Linked DNA regions of Hydrogenophaga sp. SL48. The protein of the gene in region 2 interacts with the protein of the main gene of each other region in a pairwise test. Links are inferred from orthologs where the notes say so. Each region holds a gene or a part of one and is shown on either strand. Other genes may lie near its edges. The genes, in order: IM738_RS24450, ndk and IM738_RS25600.

What was found.
Region 1: the proteins of ndk (region 2) and IM738_RS24450 interact in binary tests that used the Escherichia coli proteins (3 or more experiments, as listed by UniProt). The link is inferred for Hydrogenophaga sp. SL48 from one-to-one orthologs.
Region 3: the proteins of ndk (region 2) and IM738_RS25600 interact in binary tests that used the Escherichia coli proteins (3 or more experiments, as listed by UniProt). The link is inferred for Hydrogenophaga sp. SL48 from one-to-one orthologs.

Annotation. Positions count from the first base shown.
Region 1 is NZ_CP063400.1:5,123,926-5,131,203, forward strand. What follows is about bases 3,582-6,363. They hold IM738_RS24450 (uracil-DNA glycosylase), read left to right. Parts: upstream 3,582-4,490; coding sequence 4,491-5,237; downstream 5,238-6,363. Other genes in these bases: IM738_RS24440 (hypothetical protein), read left to right, coding at 3,582-3,648; trpC (indole-3-glycerol phosphate synthase TrpC), read left to right, coding at 3,645-4,445; tuf (elongation factor Tu), read left to right, coding at 5,684-6,363. In the rest of the region: IM738_RS24420 (anthranilate synthase component II), read left to right, coding at 103-675; ltaE (low-specificity L-threonine aldolase), read left to right, coding at 672-1,745; IM738_RS24430 (LysE family translocator), read left to right, coding at 1,766-2,416; trpD (anthranilate phosphoribosyltransferase), read left to right, coding at 2,432-3,499; more of IM738_RS24440, read left to right, coding at 3,508-3,581; more of tuf, read left to right, coding at 6,364-6,874; preprotein translocase subunit SecE, read left to right, coding at 7,177-7,278. UniProt on the Escherichia coli protein: Excises uracil residues from the DNA which can arise as a result of misincorporation of dUMP residues by DNA polymerase or due to deamination of cytosine.
Region 2 is NZ_CP063400.1:1,978,903-1,986,080, forward strand. What follows is about bases 2,848-5,529. They hold ndk (nucleoside-diphosphate kinase), read right to left. Parts: upstream 4,561-5,529; coding sequence 4,135-4,560; downstream 2,848-4,134. Other genes in these bases: pilW (type IV pilus biogenesis/stability protein PilW), read right to left, coding at 2,848-2,980; rlmN (23S rRNA (adenine(2503)-C(2))-methyltransferase RlmN), read right to left, coding at 2,977-4,113; IM738_RS09445 (pseudouridine synthase), read right to left, coding at 4,672-5,529. In the rest of the region: ispG (flavodoxin-dependent (E)-4-hydroxy-3-methylbut-2-enyl-diphosphate synthase), read right to left, coding at 1-1,213; IM738_RS09425 (helix-turn-helix domain-containing protein), read right to left, coding at 1,216-2,103; more of pilW, read right to left, coding at 2,096-2,847; more of IM738_RS09445, read right to left, coding at 5,530-5,976; SMC-Scp complex subunit ScpB, read right to left, coding at 5,942-6,649; IM738_RS09455 (RluA family pseudouridine synthase), read right to left, coding at 6,841-7,178. UniProt on the Escherichia coli protein: Major role in the synthesis of nucleoside triphosphates other than ATP. The ATP gamma phosphate is transferred to the NDP beta phosphate via a ping-pong mechanism, using a phosphorylated active-site intermediate.
Region 3 is NZ_CP063400.1:5,367,151-5,374,522, reverse strand. Bases 2,713-5,588 are described here. They hold IM738_RS25600 (5-formyltetrahydrofolate cyclo-ligase), read right to left. Parts: upstream 4,510-5,588; coding sequence 3,916-4,509; downstream 2,713-3,915. Other genes in these bases: IM738_RS25595 (lytic transglycosylase domain-containing protein), read left to right, coding at 4,558-5,588; IM738_RS25605 (alpha/beta hydrolase family protein), read right to left, coding at 2,751-3,911; IM738_RS25610 (ATP-binding protein), read left to right, coding at 2,713-2,725. Also shown: IM738_RS25625 (CsbD family protein), read left to right, coding at 65-286; IM738_RS25620 (BON domain-containing protein), read left to right, coding at 441-872; IM738_RS25615 (response regulator transcription factor), read left to right, coding at 911-1,288; more of IM738_RS25610, read left to right, coding at 1,352-2,712; more of IM738_RS25595, read left to right, coding at 5,589-6,546; IM738_RS25590 (complex I NDUFA9 subunit family protein), read left to right, coding at 6,543-7,372. UniProt on the Escherichia coli protein: Involved in the removal of 5-formyltetrahydrofolate.

The DNA.
Region 1 (7,278 bases), 3.1 Mb from region 2 along the record:
ATCCAACACATGAACGACGCCGGGCCGCCCCAAGGCGTTCAAGCCCCCTTGGGGGGCAGCGGACCTCGCGCAGCGGGGGAGCGTGGGGGCGTCAAGTTGTTGATGGTCGACAACTACGACTCTTTCACCTACAACATCGTGCAGTACTTCGGTGAACTCGGCGCCGACGTGACCGTGGTCCGCAACGATGAGATCTCTGTCGACGAGATCCAGCGCCGTGTGGACGCGGGGCAGGTGGACCGTCTGGTGATTTCGCCCGGCCCTTGCTCGCCGGCAGAAGCCGGCATCTCGGTGGCGGCCATCCAGCACTTCGCGGGCAAGCTGCCCATCCTCGGCGTGTGCCTGGGCCACCAGGCCATCGGCGCGGCCTTCGGCGGCAAGATCATCCGTGCGCAGGAGCTCATGCACGGCAAGACCAGCGTCATCACCACCACGCAGGAAGGCGTGTTCGCCGATCTGCCCGAGCAGTTCACGGTCAACCGATACCACTCGCTGGCCATTCAGCGCGAGTCTTGCCCCGACTGCCTGAAGGTCACCGCCTGGACGCCCGACGGCGAGATCATGGGCGTGAAGCACAAGACCCTGGCGATTGAGGGCGTGCAGTTCCACCCCGAGAGCATCCTCACCGAGCACGGGCACGCGATGCTGAAGAATTTCCTGGAGCAGACCGCATGAAGACCATTGATCTGCGCAGCGACACCGTCACACAGCCGACCGAGGCGATGCGCGCGGCCATGATGGCCGCGCCCCTGGGCGACGACGTGTTCGGCGACGACCCGACGGTCAACGCGCTGCAGGACCGCATCGCGGCCCTCACCGGCAAAGAGGCCGCGCTGTTCATGCCCTCGGGGACTCAGAGCAACCTCTGCGGCATCCTGGCGCACTGTGGCCGGGGCGACGAGTACATCGTGGGCCAACTGGCCCACACCTACCGCTACGAAGGCGGTGGCGCGGCGGTGTTCGGCAGTGTGCAGCCGCAGCCGCTGGTGCAGGACGCACAGGGTCGCATGGCGCTGTCGGACATCGCCGCAGCCATCAAGCCGGACGATCCGCACTTCGCCCGCACCCGTCTGCTGTGCCTGGAGAACACCTGGAACGGCCATGTGATGCCCGATGAGTACCTGCGGGACGCCACGGCGCTGGCGCGCGAACACGGGCTGGCCACGCACCTGGATGGCGCTCGGGTGTTCAATGCGGCGGTCGCCTCGGCCTCGGCAGGGCAGGGCACCTTCGACCGCCTGCGCGAGATCGCCGACCAGTTCGACAGCCTCTCGGTCTGTTTCAGCAAGGGCCTGGGCGCGCCGGTGGGCTCCGCGCTGTGTGGTTCGCAGGAGCTGATCCAGAGCGCCCGCCGCCTTCGCAAGATGGCCGGTGGCGGGTTGCGCCAGGCGGGGCTGCTGGCTGCCTGCGCACTGCACGCACTGGACCAGCACGTGGACCGGCTCGCCGATGACCATGCCAATGCGCGACGGCTCGCGGAAGGCCTTCAAGGCATCGAGGGTCTGGCGGTTCGCTCGGCGCAGACCAACATCGTGTTCGTCGATGTCGCCGAAGGCCGTGGGCCGGCGTTGCTGGACTTCCTGAGAGCCCACGGCGTGCTGGCCACAGGCCTGATCGGCCTGCGCTTCGTGACCCACCTCGATGTGGACACGGCGGGCATTGATCACGCCATCGCCACCGTGCGCCGCTTCTTCGCCGAGGCCCCCGCAGCGCCGGCCAGCGCCTCGCGCACCGGTCCGTACTGAACACTCGACAGGAGCGCACCGTGCCAGACACCCCGCAACTCCTGGTGTTCATCGCGGCAGGCTGCCTGCTCAACCTCACGCCCGGCCCCGATGTGCTCTACATCGTGAGCAACGCGCTCAAGAGCGGCGTGCGCGCCGGCATCGTGGCCGCGCTGGGCATCGTCAGCGGCTGCTTCGTTCACGTGTTCGCGGCGGCGCTCGGTGTGAGCGCGCTGCTCGCCACCTCGGCCACCGCCTTCACCGTGCTCAAGTGGATCGGCGCCGCCTACCTGGTGTGGATGGGCATCAAGTTGCTGCTGGCCAAGGGCGGTTCGTCGGTGGTGCCAGCCGATGCCACTCAGATCAAAGTCCCAACCGACCTTCGGCGCATCTACCGGCGCGGTTTCTTCACCAACGTGCTCAACCCCAAGGTCGCGCTGTTTTTCCTGGCCTTCGTGCCGCAGTTCATCGCGCCCGGCACCGAAGACAAGGTGACGGCCTTCCTGCTGCTGGGCCTGCTGTTCAACCTCAACTCGTTGCCGATCAACTTCGGTTACGCCTGGCTCGCCGGCTGGGCCGCCGGCCGTGTGAGCGCCGTGCAGCGCACCATGCACTGGATGGACCGCGCCGCCGGCGCGATGTTCGTCGGCTTTGGCCTGAAGCTGGCCCTGTCGGACAATCCTTCTCGCTGACCCCTGGAGACACCCATGCCCCACACCCACAAGATTACCCCGCAGGAAGCACTGCAGCGGACCATCGAACACCGCGAAATCTTCCATGACGAGATGCTGCACCTGATGCGCCTGATCATGAGCGGCGAGATGTCGCCGGTGATGATGGCGGCCCTCATCACCGGCCTGCGCGTGAAGAAGGAAACCATCGGCGAGATCACCGCCGCCGCGCAGGTGATGCGCGAGTTCTCCACCAAGGTGAACGTGGCCGACAAGACGCACCTGGTGGACATCGTGGGCACCGGTGGCGACGGCTCGCACACCTTCAACATCTCCACCTGCTCCATGTTTGTTGCGGCTGCGGCGGGCGCCAAGGTCAGCAAGCACGGCGGGCGCAGCGTGTCCAGCAAGAGCGGCAGCGCCGACGTGCTGGAGAGCCTGGGCGTCAACATCAATCTCTCCCCCGGGCAGATCTCGCGTTGCATCGAACAGGTGGGCGTGGGCTTCATGTTCGCGCCGAACCACCACCCGGCCATGAAGAACGTGGCGCCGGTGCGCCGCGAGCTGGGCATGAAGACCATCTTCAACATCCTGGGGCCGCTCACCAACCCGGCCTCGGCGCCCAACATCCTGATGGGCGTGTTCCACCCCGATCTGGTGGGCATCCAGGTGCGCGCGCTGCAGCGCCTGGGGGCCGAACACGCCGTGGTGGTCTATGGTCGCGACGGCATGGACGAGGTGTCGCTCGGCGCGGGAACCATGGTGGGCGAGTTGAAGCAAGGCGAGATCACCGAATACGAGGTGCATCCGGAAGACTTCGGCATGACCATGGCCAGCAGCCGCACCTTGCGGGTGGAGACGCCCGAGGACTCCAAGGCGATGCTGATGGGCGTGTTGGGCAACAGCGATGACCCGGCCCTCAAGGCCGCGAAAGACATCGTGGCGCTCAACGCCGGTGTGGCGCTGTACGCCGCCAACGTGGCCGCGGACATCAAGGAGGGCATCGCGCTGGCACGCCGCGCCATCGAGTCCGGTGCCGCCGCCCAGAAGCTGCGCGAGCTGACCGATTTCACCCAGACCGCCACGGCCAGCACCGGCCCCTGAGACCCGCCATGCCTGTCTGGCTGCAAAACGAAGGCGCCTGGATTGCCATCGGCATCTCGTTGCTGTTCATCGTGGCCGGTGTGTTGATGCACCGCGTTATCAAGAAGGTGCTGCAAGCGCCACCACCCCAGGAAAACAAAAGATCATGAGCGACATCCTGAACAAGATCGTGGCCGTCAAGCACGAAGAGATCGCCGCGGCCCAGCGCAAGAAGCCGCTCGACATGGTGCGTTTCGATGCCGAAAGCCGTGTGCTCACGCGCGACTTCGAAGGCGCCTTGCGGAAAAAAAATGCCGCCGGTCAGGCCGCGGTGATCGCCGAGATCAAGAAAGCGAGCCCGAGCAAGGGTGTGCTGCGCGCAGAATTCATCCCGGCCGACATCGCCCAGAGCTACGCCGAAGGTGATGGCAAGGTCAGCGCGGCCTGCCTGTCGGTGCTGACCGACAAGCAGTTCTTCCAGGGCAGTTCGGACTACCTGAAGCAGGCCCGCGCCAGTTGCGACCTGCCGGTGCTGCGCAAGGACTTCATGGTGGACCCCTACCAGGTGTACGAAGCCCGATCCATGGGGGCCGACGCAATCCTGCTGATTGCCGCCTGTCTGGACGACGTGCAGATGGCCGATCTGGAAGCGCTGGCGCTGGGCCTGAACATGGCGGTGCTGGTCGAGGTGCACGACCGTGCCGAACTGCAGCGTGCGTTGAAGCTCAAGACGCCGCTGCTCGGCATCAACAACCGCAACCTGCGAACGTTTGAGGTGACGCTGCAGACCACGCTGGACATGCTTTCCGACGTACCGGCCGACCGCCTGCTGGTCACCGAGTCGGGCATTCTGGGCCGTGACGACGTCACGAAGATGCGTGCTGCGGGCGTGCACGCCTTCCTGGTGGGCGAGGCTTTCATGCGCGCGCCTGAGCCCGGGTTGGCGTTGGCCGAGTTGTTTGCCTGAGTGGCCGTGACACAGGCCGCTTTTGACTGGGATGCGGCCGCGCCGCTGGCGGGTGTCGATCGGCTCCGGCACGCAGACCCGGGCACATGGGCGGCCGATCCGGGCTGGGCCGATGTGCTCGCTGATTTCTGGTGCTCCGAGGCTGGGCGGGCGCTCGTGGTGTTTTTGCGCCAACGCTTGAATCAGGGTGCCGTGGTGTATCCACCACAACCGCTCCGGGGGCTGGAACTGACGGCCCCGGAGGAGGTTCGGGTGGTGATCCTGGGGCAGGACCCCTACCACGGCCCCGGGCAGGCCGAGGGTCTCGCGTTTTCGGTCGCGGCGGGGGTCAAGGTGCCGCCGAGCCTGCGCAACATCTTCAAAGAGCAACGGCGCGACCTGGGCCTGCCGGCGCCAGGGAGCGGCTCGCTGGTTGGCTGGGCGCGCCAGGGGGTGCTGTTGCTCAATACCTGTCTGACCGTGGAGGATGGACGGCCCGCCAGCCACGCTGGTCAAGGTTGGGAGGTGCTCACTGACGCCGTGATCCGCCGCTGCAGCGGATTCGGTCTGCCCAAGGTCTTCATGCTCTGGGGTGCTCATGCGCAGAAGAAGGCGCAGGACATCGACCGCGGGCGCCACCTCGTGTTGTGTTCCAACCACCCGTCGCCCTTGTCGGCGAGTCGCGGCCCTGTCCCGTTCCTGGGTTGTGGCCACTTTGGCGAGGCCAATCGCTGGTTGCGTGCCGGGGGCTTGCCTGAAGTCGCTTGGCAGTCAGCGGAGGAAGCTGACATCGCGGCAAAAACCGTGGCATAATGTTGGGCTGCATTACGGAGGGGTGGCCGAGTGGTTAAAGGCAGCAGACTGTAAATCTGCCCGCTAACGCGTACGCTGGTTCGAATCCAGCCCCCTCCACCAGCAGCCTTTTTGATGTGCGAGCGATTGGAATCAAAGCGCTCTGAATGTTTCGGGTTGTTCCGAAAGGGTTCGGGCGGGAGTAGTTCAATGGTAGAACTCCAGCCTTCCAAGCTGATCACGCGGGTTCGATTCCCGTCTCCCGCTCCATGTTTGTGGGTTGTGATGTCCGTCCTTGGGGCGGCGATGAGATTTTCTGGGGTGTCTGATCCTTGATCAGGTGTCTTGGCCCTTGTGGCTCAGTGGTAGAGCACTCCCTTGGTAAGGGAGAGGTCGCGGGTCCGATTCCCGCCAAGGGCACCATATTTGTTCTGGTGTTTCGGCAATTTTGATTTTGGAGCTGAAAAATGGCAAAAGAGAAATTTGAGCGGACCAAGCCGCACGTGAACGTGGGCACCATTGGCCACGTGGATCATGGCAAGACGACGCTGACGGCGGCCATCACCACGGTGCTGGCGTCCAAGTTTGGCGGCGCGGCCAAGGCCTACGACCAGATCGATGCGGCTCCGGAAGAAAAAGCCCGCGGCATCACCATCAACACCGCCCACGTGGAATACGAGACGGCCAACCGCCACTACGCCCACGTTGACTGCCCCGGCCACGCTGACTATGTGAAAAACATGATCACCGGCGCTGCCCAGATGGATGGCGCCATCCTGGTGTGCTCGGCCGCTGACGGTCCCATGCCCCAGACCCGCGAGCACATCCTGCTGGCCCGCCAGGTGGGCGTGCCTTACATCATCGTGTTCCTGAACAAGTGCGACATGGTGGACGACGCCGAACTGCTCGAACTCGTTGAAATGGAAGTGCGCGAGCTGCTCGACAAGTACGACTTCCCCGGCGACAAGACCCCCATCGTGCACGGCTCGGCCAAGCTCGCCCTCGAAGGCGACAAGGGTCCGCTGGGCGAAGAGGCCATCATGAAGCTGGCCGAAGCGCTGGACACCTACATTCCCCTGCCTGAGCGCGCTGTGGACGGTGCCTTCCTGATGCCTGTGGAAGACGTGTTCTCCATCTCGGGTCGCGGCACCGTCGTGACCGGTCGTATCGAGCGCGGCATCATCAAGGTCGGCGAAGAAATCGAGATCGTCGGTATCGCCGACACCCAGAAGACCACCTGCACGGGCGTGGAAATGTTCCGCAAGCTGCTGGACCAGGGTCAGGCTGGCGACAACGTTGGTATCTTGCTGCGCGGCACCAAGCGCGAAGACGTGCAGCGCGGCCAGGTGCTGTGCAAGCCCGGCTCGATCAAGCCGCACACGCACTTCACCGGCGAGATCTACGTGCTGTCCAAGGACGAAGGTGGCCGTCACACGCCGTTCTTCAACAACTACCGCCCGCAGTTCTACTTCCGCACGACGGATGTGACCGGTGCCATCGAGCTGCCTGAAGGCAAAGAGATGGTGATGCCGGGTGACAACGTGTCGATCACGGTCAAGCTGATCAACCCCATCGCCATGGAAGAAGGCCTGCGCTTCGCCATCCGCGAAGGTGGTCGTACCGTCGGCGCTGGTGTCGTCGCCAAGATCATTGCGTAAGGATTGAAGTCTCGGGTGCTGCGGGTTCGCGACGGCGAACCGGTGGCGCCAAAGGATGAATAGCCAGTAGGGGTATAGCTCAATTGGCAGAGCGTCGGTCTCCAAAACCGAAGGTTGTAGGTTCGATTCCTACTGCCCCTGCCATCGAACAGGCAAGCAAAGGGAGTTGATCCCGACCTGAATCTGCTCTGTTCTGTGGTGTTTACAAGCCCGCCGAAGTCGTCAAGACCTCTGGTGGGCTTGCGTGTCTGGAGCCTCGCGGCTCTTTTTGCGCGTTTTTGTCAAGAATCATCTGGATCCTCATGGCCACTTCCGAAGTTCAAACCGTCAACACCAGTGCCGACAAGGCCAAGCTGGCGGGTGCTGCAGCGCTGCTGTTGGGTGCCTTTGTGGCCTTTTACCTG
Region 2 (7,178 bases):
AGGTCAGTGCCTTCTGGCCGTCGATGAACACCGGAGCCGCCGGGGCCTCGCCCGTGCCGGGAAGGCTGATGCCGATGTCGGCGTGCTTGCTCTCGCCGGGGCCGTTGACGATGCAGCCCATGACCGCCACCTTCATGTTCTCGACGCCGGGGTAACGCTCGCGCCAGGCGGGCATGGAGCTGCGCAGGTAGTCGTCGATCTGCTTGGCCAGCTCCTGAAAGGTGGTGCTGGTCGTGCGGCCACAGCCCGGACACGCCGTCACACTGGGCACAAAGGCTCGCAACCCCAGCGCCTGCAGGATTTCGGAAGCGATCAACACCTCCTGGGTCCGTGCCTCGCCGGGTTGCGGCGTGAGCGACACGCGAATGGTGTCGCCAATGCCCTGCTGCAACAGAACGGCCAGCGCCGACGCGGACGCTACCGCCCCTTTGGTCCCCATGCCGGCCTCGGTCAAACCCAGGTGCAGCACATGGTCAGTGCGCTGGGCCAGCGCCTGGTAGACCGCGATCAGGTCTTGCACGCCGCTGACCTTGCACGACAGCATGATGTTGTTCCGGTTCAGGCCGATCTCTTCGGCCCGCCGGGCAGAATCCAGCGCCGACGTGATGAGTGCCTCGTACATCACCTGGCGCGCGTCCCAAGGCTCGGCCCGCTCAGAATTGGCGTCCATCAGCCGCGCCAGCAGATCCTGGTCGAGACTGCCCCAATTCACGCCAATGCGGATGGCCTTGTCCCAGCGCGCGGCGATCTCGACCATCTGGGCAAACTGCCTGTCACCCTTGTCCCCGCGACCGACGTTCCCGGGGTTGATCCGGTACTTGGACAGTGCTTCGGCGCAGGCCGGGTGGTCGGTCAACAAACGGTGACCGTTGTAGTGGAAATCGCCGATCAGCGGGACGTGGATGCCCATGCGATCGAGCTGCTCGCGGATGTGTGGTACCGCCTTGGCGGCATCGTCGTTGTTGACGGTGATGCGAACCAGCTCGGAGCCCGCCTGGGCGAGTTCCTTGACCTGAATGGCGGTACCGATCGCGTCGGCGGTGTCCGTGTTGGTCATGGACTGCACGCGCACGGGCGCACCGCCGCCGACCGTGACACGGTGCGATTGCCAAGCCACCACGCCGGGGCGGCTCTGGCGAACACGTGGGGCACTGATGGCGATGGGACCGTTCAGGCCGGCCTGAGACCCCACGATGGAGCGATCTGACGTCATGGTCATTTCACCTTAAACCGCGCCACGCTGTTGCGCGCATAAGGCACGACGTCAAAGGCCTGCCCACGAACGGTGACCTCGACCGCGTCGGCCCTGCCCAGCACCACCGAATAGGGCGGCGAGGCCGAAAAGCTGAGAACGTCACCCGTCTTGAGCATGCGCTGCACCTGTGACACACCTCGGCCATCCACCACCTCGACCCACGAATCGCCGTTGGCCTTGATGCTCAGAAGACCCTCACTGTCAACGGAGGCAGGGGGAGCAGCCACGGAAGCGTCGACACTTGGCGTCACCACCGAGGACGGTGGCGTCAACACCACCGGCGCATCGCTGGTGACTGGGGCGCCCGGTGACAGAGGAACAACTTCCGTGGTGGATGTCCTGTTTTCAAAGGTCGTCGCTACAGAGGTGTCGGACAGGCGGGTCACCGCACCCGAGACGTTGTCCACTGTCGACCGCCAGTCGGGCATGTACATCAGCGCCACGGCAGCCATCACCAGCGCCCCGGCCACCAACACCGCCGGACGCCGCAACCATTCCGAGGGCTGCAGAGACAGTGACGATCCGCGGGGCGATCTGAAAGGGGCGTTGATGGTGTGCGACGAGTCACCCAGCATCGGCGTGCGCCCCGTGGGGATCTGCTCGAGAACAGGCGCAGGATCGATCTTGAGCTGGCGGCAGGCGCTGGAGGCCAGTGCGCGGGCAAACGTCATGTCCGGCAGCTCCTCATAGCGCCCGGCTTCCAGAGCATCCAGCTTCTTGACAGGGACTTTCAGCGCGGCCGCCAGGGCCGCAATGTGCAACCCAGCCGCCTCCCTTGACTGGCGCAGGAGCTCGGGCCGGGTCCAGGCCGTTTCACCAACTGCATCCGGCACCACCGACTCACTCATTGAACGCCCCCCGCTGATAGGAGGCGTACTCCGGCGAACGCGGGAACCGGCGCAGCAGCTGCTGCGCGAGCTGGTCGGCCGCCTGGGGGTTGTTCATGCGACGTTCGACCTTGATACCCAACCACAGCGACTCGGCATTGGCCAAATCGGAGTTGTTCAGGCGACGGATGTAAAACTGCGCGCGTTTGTCGTCACCCCGCTTGTACAGCAGTGACGCCAGGTTGTAGCCGGTGATGGGGTTGGCCGCATCCAGCTCATAGGAGCGGGCGAAGCTGCCTTCGGCCTCGGCGAACTGGCCCATTCGAACCTGGCACACACCCTTGGCCATGAGCGTCTTGGCCTGACCGCCGTAAACCGGGCTGGCCAGCGCGCGGACAAACAGCTGAACCGCCTCGGCATGGCGACCCTGTTGGCAAACAAACCAGCCGTAGTTGTGCAACGCATCGGGGTCGCGCTCGTTGATCTGCAAGGCGCGACGGAAGCTGTCTTCGGCCTGACCCGGTTCATTCATCCGCATGTAGACCAACCCGCGAAGCACATAAGCAGGGCCATAACCTGGGAACGCGGCGAGTGACTGCTTGATTTCATCCAGCGCCACCGAAGTCTGACCTTGTTCAAAGTAGCCGGTCGCCAGTTCGAGGCGAATGCGGGCGCGCTTTTGCGCCTCGGGTTCATCGGACTCGGTGAGCGGTTGCGCCGTGTTGGAGGTCGAGGTCCCGGGACCGCTCGCGCAAGCCGACAGCACCGACAACAACACGGCGAGAAGCAGCAACAGCGACCAACGGACCTCCACAGAAAGACCCATCAGAGGCGCACCATCAGACCGGGTCTGACGATCCGGTTGGGCCTTGAAGCGGATCGGGGAGGCGTGTGTCATTCCTGTTTTTCCTTGGCTGACTTCAAAAAGCGGATAGGCTGCGCCGCGGCTCGCCGCTTGGCCACCTGGGTTCGGTCCATCACGTCGCCGGCGAGCTGTCCGCAGGCTGCATCGATGTCATCACCGCGCGTCTTGCGCACGGTCGTCACGATCCCCCCCGCGATGAGGATCTGCCCGAAGGCCTGGACCACTGGGCGGGGTGAACATTTCAGACCGGAATCCGGAAACGGGTTGAAGGGTATCAGGTTGATTTTGCAGGGAACACCTTTGCCGCCATGGCCTTTGAGCAATGCCAGCAGCTGCTCGGCGTGTTCTGGCTGGTCGTTGACCCCGTCCAGCATGCAGTATTCGAAAGTGATGAAGTCACGCGGTGCCGCCGGCAGGTAACGAAGGCAAGCGTCGAGCAATTCAGACAATGGGTATTTTCGATTCAGCGGCACCAGCGAGTCGCGCAGCGCATCGTTGGGGGCATGCAACGAAACCGCCAGCGCAACCGGCACGTCGCCGGCCAGGCGGTCAATCATGGGCACGACACCCGAGGTCGAGACGGTCACCCGTCGGCGCGACAGGCCGTAGCCATGATCGTCCAGCATCACACGCAACGCCGGCACCAATGCGCTGTAGTTCTGCAGCGGTTCACCCATGCCCATCATCACCACGTTGGAGATGACCCGCTCGGTTGTCTTCAGGTGCTGACGCAGGAAAAATTCGGCGTGCCACAACTGCGCGACGATCTCACCTGTGGTGAGGTTGCGCGAAAAACCCTGATGACCGGTGGAGCAGAAACGGCAACCCACGGCACATCCGGCCTGCGAGGAAATGCAGAGCGTGCCACGGTCATCTTCGGGAATGAACACGGTTTCCACCGCATTGCCGCCACCCACATCGAACAACCACTTGATCGTGCCGTCGGATGAGTCCTGACGGGAAAGCACCTGCAAGCCCGTGATGGTGCAGACCGAGGGCAGCTTTTCGCGAAGGCTCTTGGCGAGATCGCTCATCTCGTCAAAGCGCGAAGCGCCCTTCTGGTGAATCCAGCGAAACAACTGGACGGCGCGAAAGCGCTTTTCGCCCAGCTGCTCGCAAAAGGCGGTCAGGCCCTCAAGATCGAAGTCGAGGAGGTTGACCGTCATGGCATGGTGGCCCCGCGCCGATCAGCGCGAGTAAACGTTCATGCCGGGGAAGAAGAAGGCAATTTCCACGGCAGCGGTTTCGGGAGCGTCGGAGCCATGCACGGCGTTGGCGTCGATGCTGTCAGCGAAGTCGGCACGGATGGTCCCTGCTTCGGCCTTCTTGGGATCGGTGGCGCCCATCAGGTCGCGGTTCTTGAGGATGGCGCCTTCGCCTTCCAGTGCCTGGATCATCACAGGGCCGGAAATCATGAAATCCACGAGGTCCTTGAAGAAAGGACGGGCTTTGTGAACCGCGTAGAACTGCTCGGCTTCGCCGCGCGACAGGTGCGCCATGCGAGCGGCCACCACCTTCAGGCCAGCGGCTTCAAAACGGGCGTAGATCTGGCCGATGACGTTCTTGGCGACGGCGTCGGGCTTGATGATGGAGAGAGTGCGTTCGATGGCCATGGTGATCCTTGAATTTATGGAATAAAAACGATTCTTGCGCGGGTGGCAAAGCTCTTGATTCTACATTGCCCAGAGCGAAAACAATGATGCGCCTGAGTGGCAACCTAGCGGTCAGCGGCCTCCGGAACGGCCACCACCACCGCTGCCACCCCGGCGGCGACCACCGCTGGGACCGCCACGGCCGGTGCCTTGTTCGCGCTGGCGCTGCAAAGCGTCCTGGCCGATGTAGCCAAGAGAGGTTTTCAAGGGGTCGGGCTGGCCACCGCCCGCGCCCTGCCCCTTGCCGCCCTTGCCTTTGCTCGCGGGTGTGTCGAACATGCTGCCGCGGCGCACGGCAGGCGCCTCCCCCCGGCTGCCCGCCGGATTGCCGTAGTTGCGTCCACCCTGTGGCCCCTGCTTCTTGCCACGCCCTGGCGTGGCCTTGCCGACCGGGCGCTCTGTGCGCTGGTAGACACCGGCCGCCGCCGTCAGGCGGTCAATGTCGCCCTGGTCGAGCTCCAGCCAGACACCGCGCTTGAGCCCGCGCGGCAACATCATGGCGCCATAGCGGATGCGGATCAAACGGCTCACGGCGTGGCCCACGGCTTCGAGCATGCGCCGCACTTCCCGGTTACGACCTTCGCCGATGGTCACGCGGTACCAGCAGTTGGCGCCCTCACCCCCGCCGTCTTCGATGCTGTCGAAACGGGCCTCGCCATCGTCCAACCGCACGCCGTCGAGCAGGCGCTGCTTTTCGTCGTTGGACAGGGCACCCAGCACCCGCACCGCGTACTCGCGCTGCAGGCCAAATCGCGGGTGCATCAGCCGGTTGGCGAGCTCGCCCGAGTCGGTGAGCAGCAGCAGGCCTTCGGTGTTCAGGTCGAGTCGACCCACTGACTGCCACTTGCCTTGGTAAAGACGCGGCAGGCGGCGAAACACCGTGGGCCGGTTTTGCGGGTCATCGTGCGACACCACTTCGCCCGCGGGCTTGTGATAGGCCAGCACGCGAGGGGGCGGCGGAGCGATGCGCACGCGCACCGGCTTGCCGTTGACCTTGATGTTGTCGCCGAACTGGATGCGCTGACCGATGTGGGCCGGCTCGCCGTTGACCGAGATGCGCCCCTCCAGAATCAGTTGCTCCATTTCCAGCCGGGAACCCATGCCAGCCTGTGCCAGCACCTTGTGCAGTTTGGGCGACTCGGCCTCGGGTTGCAGCACCCGCTTGGTCGGCAAGGGCAGTTCCTGCTCTTGCTCGGCGTCAAATGCGCCGCTGACCACGTCGTCAAAACGCAAGGCCTGTGGTTGCCCCTCCCCTTTCACAGGCGACGGGCTCGCAGCCGTCTTGGGCGTTGAGTCCGTGGTGGGCTCAGCGGGCAAAGCGCCTGCGTCGCTGCTGGACGGTTCAATCGGGTTGTGAGGGGGTTGCGCCGGTGTCATGGTCGTCCTGTGGTTCGTCCCGGGTCGGGACGGGGATCGCCGGTTCGCCGGCGGTGTCGGGGGTGTCTTCACCCACGGTTAAAGACTCGCCAGCAGGTGGCTCAGCCATTCCGCTGGCGAGAGATTCAAAGTCGAGTCGATCCAGCGCCGATTCCTGCACCTCGCTGCCATCCAGTGGCGGCAGCTGATCCAGGGAAGAAAGGCCCAGATCGTCGAGAAACTGGCGCGTGGTCGCAAACAGAGCGGGCCGCCCCACCGTTTCGCGGTGCCCGATCACTTCCACCCAGCCGCGGTCTTCCAGTTGCTTGATGATCAGGGAATTGATCGTCACGCCACGGATGTCCTCCATGTCGCCACGGGTCACCGGTTGGCGATAGGCGATGATGGCCAGGGTTTCCATCGCGGCGCGCGTGTACTTGGGTGGCTTTTCAGGATGCAAACGGTCCAGGAATGGTCGCAGCTCGGGCCGGCTCTGAAAACGCCAGCCGGTGGCCACCTGCACCAGTTCGACGCCGCGCCCGGTCCATTCGGTCTGGAGATCAGTCAGCAGGGTCTTGATCGTGTCGGGAGCGACTTCCATGTCGAACAGCACCCCGAGCTCTCTCACGGAGAGCGGCTGGGGTGCGCAAATCAAGGCCGTTTCGAGGACGCGCCTGGCATCCGTGGTGTTCATCGCTGGTGCCTAAAAAAACCGGTTGTCGGTCAAGGGGCAAGAAGTTGCGGACAAGGTCTGCAGGGCTCATCAGGCCCGCGGCGGACAACAGCAGCACGGGAGGGGTCGAGGAGGACCATCCGGGTGGGCTGTGGGAACGACCAGAAATCGCAACAGGGCCCGAGGGCGGGCCGCTGGACACCGGGATCAAGTCACCCCAGCTGAGCCGGATTGTAATGGAGCCCGGCCGCAGCGATGGCCTGGCCCATATCAGCGGGCGGTTCGCAGGCGAAAGCCAGTGGTGCGCCCGACACCGGGTGAGCCAACCGCAGCCGCGCAGCGTGCAAGGCCTGGCGTTCCATGCCGAAGAGAGTTCGTCCGCCATACACCGCATCACCCACCAGCGGATGCCCGAGCCAGGTCAGGTGCACGCGAATCTGATGGGTTCGCCCGGTGTGCAGCTTGCAGGCCACCAGACAGGCCTGGTCGGTCCCGTCGAGCAGCCGGATCGACGTGCGGGCGGACTTGGCCCCCGTGGTCTCCGGCCGCA
Region 3 (7,372 bases), 3.4 Mb from region 2 along the record:
CTCGCCGCTGTTTTCCGGGGGCTCCCACGGGGGCCCGCAACACCACTGACGAAGGAGCATCACCATGAACTGGGACCGCATTGAAGGCAACTGGAAACAACTCAAGGGCAAGGCCATCGAACAATGGGGCAAGCTCACCGACGACGACTGGAACGTCGTGGCCGGCAAACGCGAACAGCTCACCGGCAAGATCCAGGAGCGCTACGGCTGCGCCAAGGACGAAGCCGAAAAACAGGTGGCCGACTGGGAAAGCCGCGCGAGCGACGACTGGTTCAAAAAACCCTGATGACCCGCCGCTGAACCCGCCGGCTGACGCGCCAGGCGCTCACGCGAGCCCCGGTGTTGTCAGCCATGTCCTACAACCCCATGACAGCGCCACCGATACACTGTGTTTCAAACGCCCCACGCGGTCGCGATGTCGTTCACCAAGGCTTCACACCATGTCCACACACGCCCACTTTCCTGTGTCGCGCACCGCGCTCGCGACCTTTGCCGTCGCGGCCTTGACCAGCCTCGGCGCATGCGCCCAGACGGCGCCCGCCCCACCCCCCACCGTCGGCCAGAGGGTCGACAGTGCGATTGAAAAATCAAAGGAAGTCGCGATCGAGGTCAAGGACAACGCGGTCAGTGCCGTCAACGCGATGTCCGCTTCGTCTGCAGACCTGACCATCACGGCACGCGTCAAAGGCACGCTGGCGGCCGACGCCGAGCTGAGTGCGCGGGCCATCAGCGTCGACACGACCAACGCGGTGGTCTCGCTGTACGGCCCCGCGCCCAGCGCAGAGGCCATCAACCGGGCCACCACCCTGGTCAAGGCGGTGACGGGCGTGGTGGACGTGAAGAACCACCTCACCCTGGTCAAGAAGCCGTAGCGCCAACTCACCCTGACTGCTGCCGACGACCCACGACCATGTCCCCTGTTCGCGCCTTCATCGTGGAGGACAACCCCGTCATCCTGAAAGACCTGGTCACCACCCTGGAGGAATTGACGCCGGTGCGCGTGGTCGGTACTGCGCGCACCGAGGCCGACGCGGTTCGGGAACTGGAGCAGCGCAAGGAAGACCTCGACCTGGTCATCGTGGACATCTTCCTCGCCTCGGGAAGTGGCCTGGGGGTGCTGGCGCGCGCGCAGGCGCTGAACCTGCCGATGCGCCGTGTGGTGCTGACCAACTACCCCTCTCCCGACATGCGACAGCGCTGCGCGGCCCTCGGCGCCGACCGGCTCTTCGACAAATCACGGGAACTCGACGAACTGATCACCTACTGCGAAGGCATGCCCAGCGCCTGATCGCAGCCTCGCCCCGGTGAGCTACCCTTGCACCCCCATCACCCTGGCAGGCCGGCCCCGATCATGAGCTTGGAAGACACCGCACCCGGAAAACTGCGCTCCACCATCGAATGGGTGGCGCGCGGCCGCTACCTGATGCCGGTCGTGGTGGTGGTGGGTGTGGCGGCCATGGGGATCAACGAGTCCACCTACCAGCACTCCCATCGCACCTTGTCCAGCGGCATTGCCCTCACCGACGCACGCATCCGGTCGGCCGAAGCGCTGCAGGCCCTGACGGACACGGACCTGCACGCCCGGTCGTACCTCATGTCGAAGGCCCCGCAGGAGCTCGCCAAGTACCGGGAGACGCTCCAGCGCCTGGACAGCCTGAAAAATGACGCTGTCGCGCTGGTGCGCCAGATGGACCCCGACCACACCATCTCGCTCGAACGGGTGGAACGGCTTCTGGCGGATCACGTGCGCGGCACCGACGCCTGGGTAGAGGCGTTTGAGCGCGGCGACACCGCGAAGGCCATCGCCGCGTCTGTCAGTGCCGTCACGCGCACACGCCGGAACGAGTTGCGCGAGGAGTTCGATCTGGTGCTGCAGAAGTCGGGCGCCATCCAGGAGAACGCCCGGTATTCGCTGTACCGGGCGCTGTCGCTGAACCGGCTGGCCATCCACCTGCTGGCGCTGGCCACCGCGCTGGCGCTGTTTTACTTCCAGCACCTGTTGCGCGAGGAAGACCGCAAGCTGGCCCGGGAGCGGCTGCTGCTGGCCGACCGGGTGAAAGAGCGGACCGCCGAACTCACCGAGATGGCCACCCACCTGGTCAACGCCCGGGAAGACGAAAGGGCCCACGTCGCGCGCGAACTGCACGACGAGATGGGTGGGTTGCTGACCGCGATGAAACTGGAGTTTGCCCGGTTGCGCCGCCTGCCCGACATGCCGGAGAAGGCCACCGAGCGCCTGGCGTCGGTGGAATCACGCCTCAACGAGGGCATCGCGATCAAGCGCCGCATCATCGAAAACCTGCGCCCCTCGTCGCTGGACCAGCTGGGGCTCGTGCCGGCGCTGGACATGTTGTGCCGCGACATGGCCGGCGTGCTGGGCAAACCGGTGGAGACCGAGCTGCAGCCCGTCGCCGTGGACCGCGGTGCCGAGCTGACCCTGTTCAGGGTCGCGCAGGAATCGCTGACCAACATCGGCAAATACGCGCAGTGCGCCCGGGTGCAGGTGCGGTTGAAACAGCTCGGCCCGGCGGTGCAGCTCTCGGTTCAGGACGACGGGCAGGGCTTTTCTCCCGCCCGGGTTCCCCACGGGCGCCACGGTCTGAGCGGCATGCGGGTGCGCATGGAATCGCACGGCGGGCGCTTGACGGTCTTCAGCGCGCCGGGGCACGGCACCACCATCACCGCCGAACTGCCCGCGACCCAGGCCGCGCCAGCGCCCGCCTGACGGCGGCGCCCTCACCGCCCGGCCGTCACCCCAGCTGGCGTGCCACCCAGTCGCTCACCAGCAGCACCGACGCCTGCAAGGGCACCGGCTGGCCCTGGAAGTAGTGGTTGGCGCCGGGGATCACGTGCATCTCCTTGTCAGCGCTGCCGGCCGCGGCAAACATGAGGCCGATGTCGGGCTGCGGCACGGCATCGTCCGCGCCGTGTTCGATGGCCAGCAGCGGCACGCTGACCTGGCGCGCGCAGGCCTCGCCATCGGCGCGCGAGTCGTCAATGGACCACTGCGAGAGCCAGGAGCGCAGCGTCGAGAAACGCGCCATGCCCACCGGTCCGCTGTTCACGGTCTCCGGCACCCCGAGGTAACAGCGGCCCACGGGGCGGCCGTTGGGGTCGATGGAGCCGTCAAGGAAACGCGGGTCGGCCAGGGTGCGGTGGGTGACAAAACCGCGCTCCAGCTCGGCACCGCCCCGGCGCCGCAGCTCGTCCAGGGTTTCTTTCACGCGGTCCGTGATGCGCCGCAGGCGCGCGAGCTGGGCCGCGCGGTAGGCCGCCAGCCAGTCGGCCGGGTACGGCGCGCTGAAGGGCAGTGACGGCGCATACAGATCGAAGGAGGGATTGCGCTGGTCCGGGTCGGCCTCGTCGATCACGGACGGGTCGATCCAGTCGCGCAGGCACTGGGCGCGCGAACGGTGCGCGGCCTCCAGCACCACACCATCGGCCGGGATCAGGCCCGCACCCACGATGTCCACCGGGTCGCCCGCCGGTGTCTGGGTGATGGTCGGGTGCTCGGCCTGCGACTGGTAGAACAGCGCCAGCGACCCGCCGCCCGACCAGCCCATGAGGATCACGCGCTCAAAACCCAGCACCTCTTTGGCGTGGCGCACGCAGGCGCCCATGTCCAGCACCACCTTCTCCATGATCAGCGCCGTGTCGTTCTTGGCGTAGCGGCTGCCCATGCACAGCACCGGGTAACCGGCCGCGGCCAGCGCGGGGGGCAAGGGGAGCAGCTGCAGCGTGGAGCTGGGGTGCATCATCAGGAACACCACCTCGCGCGAGGCGCCGGGCGCGCTGATCAGCAGGCCTTCGAGGTTGACCGCGCCCTGGCTGCCGGAAAAACCGTAGGTTTCGGTGAAGGCGCTGGTTTCGCGGTAGGCGATGTGCACCCACTGGTGCGTCAGTCCGCTCACCGCGTCACCCGCTCACGGGCCACATCACCCCGGTGTCGGCCAGGATCGCGTCCAGCGGCACGTCGTGCGACTCGGGCATCAGGTCGGGCAGGTAGGAGAAGTCGTAACCCAGGCCCACGGTGAAGGGCTTGGGGCTCAGCGAGGCCAGCGTGCGGTCGTAGAAACCGCCACCGTAGCCCAGCCGGTAGCCACCCGGGCCATAGCCCACGCAGGGCACGAAGATGAGCGTGGGCTCGATGATCTCGGTGTCTTTCGGCTTCGGGATGCCGTAGGCGTCTTCTTCCATCGGGCAGCCTGGGAACCAGCTGTAGAAGGTGAGCGTCTTATCAATTTTGTTGACCACCGGCAGCCCGATGCGGCGGTGCTTCTGGGCGCCCTGGGCGTCTTCTTCGAGCCCCGCCTCCTGCCAGCGGAACAGCGCCGGCAGCGGGTCGAACTCGCCCTTGATGGGCCAGTAGGCGCCGATCACCGCGTCGGGCCGGTGGATCAACCAGACGCGCATCACGCGCTGCAACAGGTCGTTGCGCCAGGCCCGGTCGGCCAGGTTCTGGCGCTTCTCGATCAGTTGTTTGCGCCAAGCGGGTTTGGGCCCATCCAAAGGCCGAACGGTTGCAGGTTGAACGTCTTTGTTGTCCATAATCGCCGCATGAAACTGGTGATCCTGAAACAGGGTCTTGTGCCCATTATGGCCGCGCTGCTGATGCAGGGCGCCGCCTGGGCACAAGGCAGTGCCGATGCGGCCCTGCTGGAAATGCGCGACGCCTTCCGGCGCAACAACACGTTGGCGCTCAGCACCCTGCTGCCCCGGGTGCGCGGCCACGTGCTCGAACCCATGGCCATCTACTGGGACGCCAAGGCCAGGCTGGAGACCGCCAGCCCCGACGAGGTGCGTGCGGCGATGGTCAGCATGGCAGGCACCTACTGGGAAGACCGCTTGCGCAACGACTGGCTGCTGCAACTGGGCCGGCAGCGGGACTGGGGCAATTTCGAAGCCGAGCTGCCGCGCTACCGCATGAACGATGACCGGCAGGTGCGGTGTTATGCGCTGATGCTCGACGCCGTGGCCCGCCGCAAGCCGGCCGATGAAGCCGCCCGGCAGGTCGCACAACTCTGGCACGCGCAGCGCGAGGCCGACGACGGTTGCGCCACCGCGGCCAAGGCCTTTCTCGACAGCGGCCACCTCCAGCCCGAGGTGGTCTGGCAGCGCGCGCGCCTGGCGATGGAAAGCAACCGCCCCGCGGTCGTGACCCAGGCCGTTGCGCTGTTGAACCCGGAATGGATCGGCATGGTCAGTGCCATCGCCGTGGACCCCGCGCGTTACCTCGATGAGAAGTTCACCGCCATCCGCCCCCGCACCAAGGAGCTGGTCACGCTGGCCATCATCCGCCTGGCCAGCCTCGACACCGCTGCGGCCGCGCGCGAGATGGAGCACATGCGCTGGAAAACGCAGCTCACGAATGAAGAGCGCAGCTGGCTCTGGGGCGTGATCGGCAAGCGTCTGGCGCAGACACCGCAAGGGCCGGCGCTGGCCGCCTTCGTGAACGGGGACGACCGGCTCATGCACGCCGATCACCTGGCCTGGAAGGCGCGCGCGGGCCTGCGGGCCGGCGCCTGGGGCCATGTGCGCGACGCCATCGCCGCCATGGAAGAGGTCCAGCGCAACGAACCCACCTGGGTCTACTGGCGCGCGCGCGCGCTGCAGGCGCTCAAGGAGCCCGACGCGCAGTCGGCCCAGGCCCAGGCCCGCGCGCTCTACGAATCCATCGCCTCGGCCCGCGGCTACCACGAACAGCTGGCCCTGGAAGAGCTGGGGCGGCCCATCACCACACCACCAGCCCCGGCCCCGCTGACGCCCCAGGAGCTGGCCTGGCTGCAGGCCCACCCCGGCCTGCAGCGGGCGCTGGCCGCGATCCGGCTGGGCCTGCGCAGCGAAGGCGTGCGCGAGTGGAACTACAGCACCAACCTGCACACGGCCGGCGGCATGACCGATCGCGAACTGCTGGCCGCCGCCGCACTGGCCTGCCAGAACGAGCTGTGGGACCGGTGCATCAACACCAGCGAGCGCACCCGCGACCTGCAGGACCACGCGCAGCGCTTCCCGATGCCGCACCGCGCGCTGGTGATCCGGCGCGCGGCCGAGATCGGGCTCGATCCCGCCTACGTCTATGGCCTGATCCGGCAGGAGAGCCGCTTCGTCACCGACGCCCGCTCGGGCGTGGGCGCCTCGGGCCTGATGCAGGTGATGCCCGCCACCGCGCGATGGACCGCGCGCAAGATCGGCCTGACCGACTTCCAGTCGCACCAGATCACCGACCGCGACACCAACATCCTGATCGGCACGGCCTACCTGAAGTTCGCGCTCGACGATCTCGAAGGCTCGCTCCCGCTGGCCGCCGCCGCCTACAACGCCGGACCAAGGCGCGCGCGCGCCTGGCGCGAGGGCGCCGTGCTCCCGGGCGAGATCTGGGCCGAGAACATCCCCTTCGAAGAGACCCGCGACTACGTCAAGAAGGTGCTCGCCAACACCACCAGCTACGCGGCCCTGATCACCGGCCAGCCACAGTCACTGCGCGCGCGCATGGGCGTGGTCGGCCCGGCGCTCGACCCGAACGCCATCCACAAAGAACTCCCTTGAACAACATCCTCGTCCTCGGCGGCACCGGCTTCGTCGGTCGCCATGTCTGCGAAAAAATCCAGCGCGAGGGCTGGCGCAGCACGGTGCCCACACGGCGCGCCCTCAACGCAGCAGCGGTGCAGCACCTGCCGCGCCTGACCGTGATCGAGGCCGACGTGCACGACGAAGCCAGCCTGCGCCGCCTGCTGCCAGGGCACGACGCGGTGGTCAACCTCGTGGCCATCCTGCACGGCAACGAGGCCTCGTTCGAACGCGCCCACGTGACCCTGCCCGCCACCCTGGCGCGCGCCTGCCACGCCACGGGGGTGCGCCGGCTGGTGCACGTGAGCGCGCTCGGTGTGGCGCTCGATGGCCCGTCGATGTACCAGCGCAGCAAGGCGCGGGGCGAAGAGGTTCTGCGCGCTGCCGGGCTGGACCTGAGCATCCTGCGGCCCAGCGTCATCTTTGGCGCAGGCGACCGTTTCCTGAACCTGTTTGCGCAACTGCAGGCGGTGTTTCCGGTGGTGCCGCTGGCCGGTTCGACCGCGCGTTTCCAGCCGGTGTGGGTGGAAGATGTGACCAGCGCGGTGATCGCCTGCCTGCGCGACAGCGGCCTGCCGATGAGCAGCGTAGGCCAGACCTTCGACTGCGCCGGACCCGATGTGCTGACCCTGGCCCAGTTGGTGCACATCGCCGGCGAATTCGGCAGCCGTGCCCGGCCAGTGTTGCCGTTGCCGAGGGCGCTGGGCCAGTTGCAGGCCCGCCTGATGGAGCTGATGCCTGGCGAGCCGCTCATGAGCCGCGACAACCTCGCGGCCATGCAGGTGGACAACGTCGCGAATGGCCA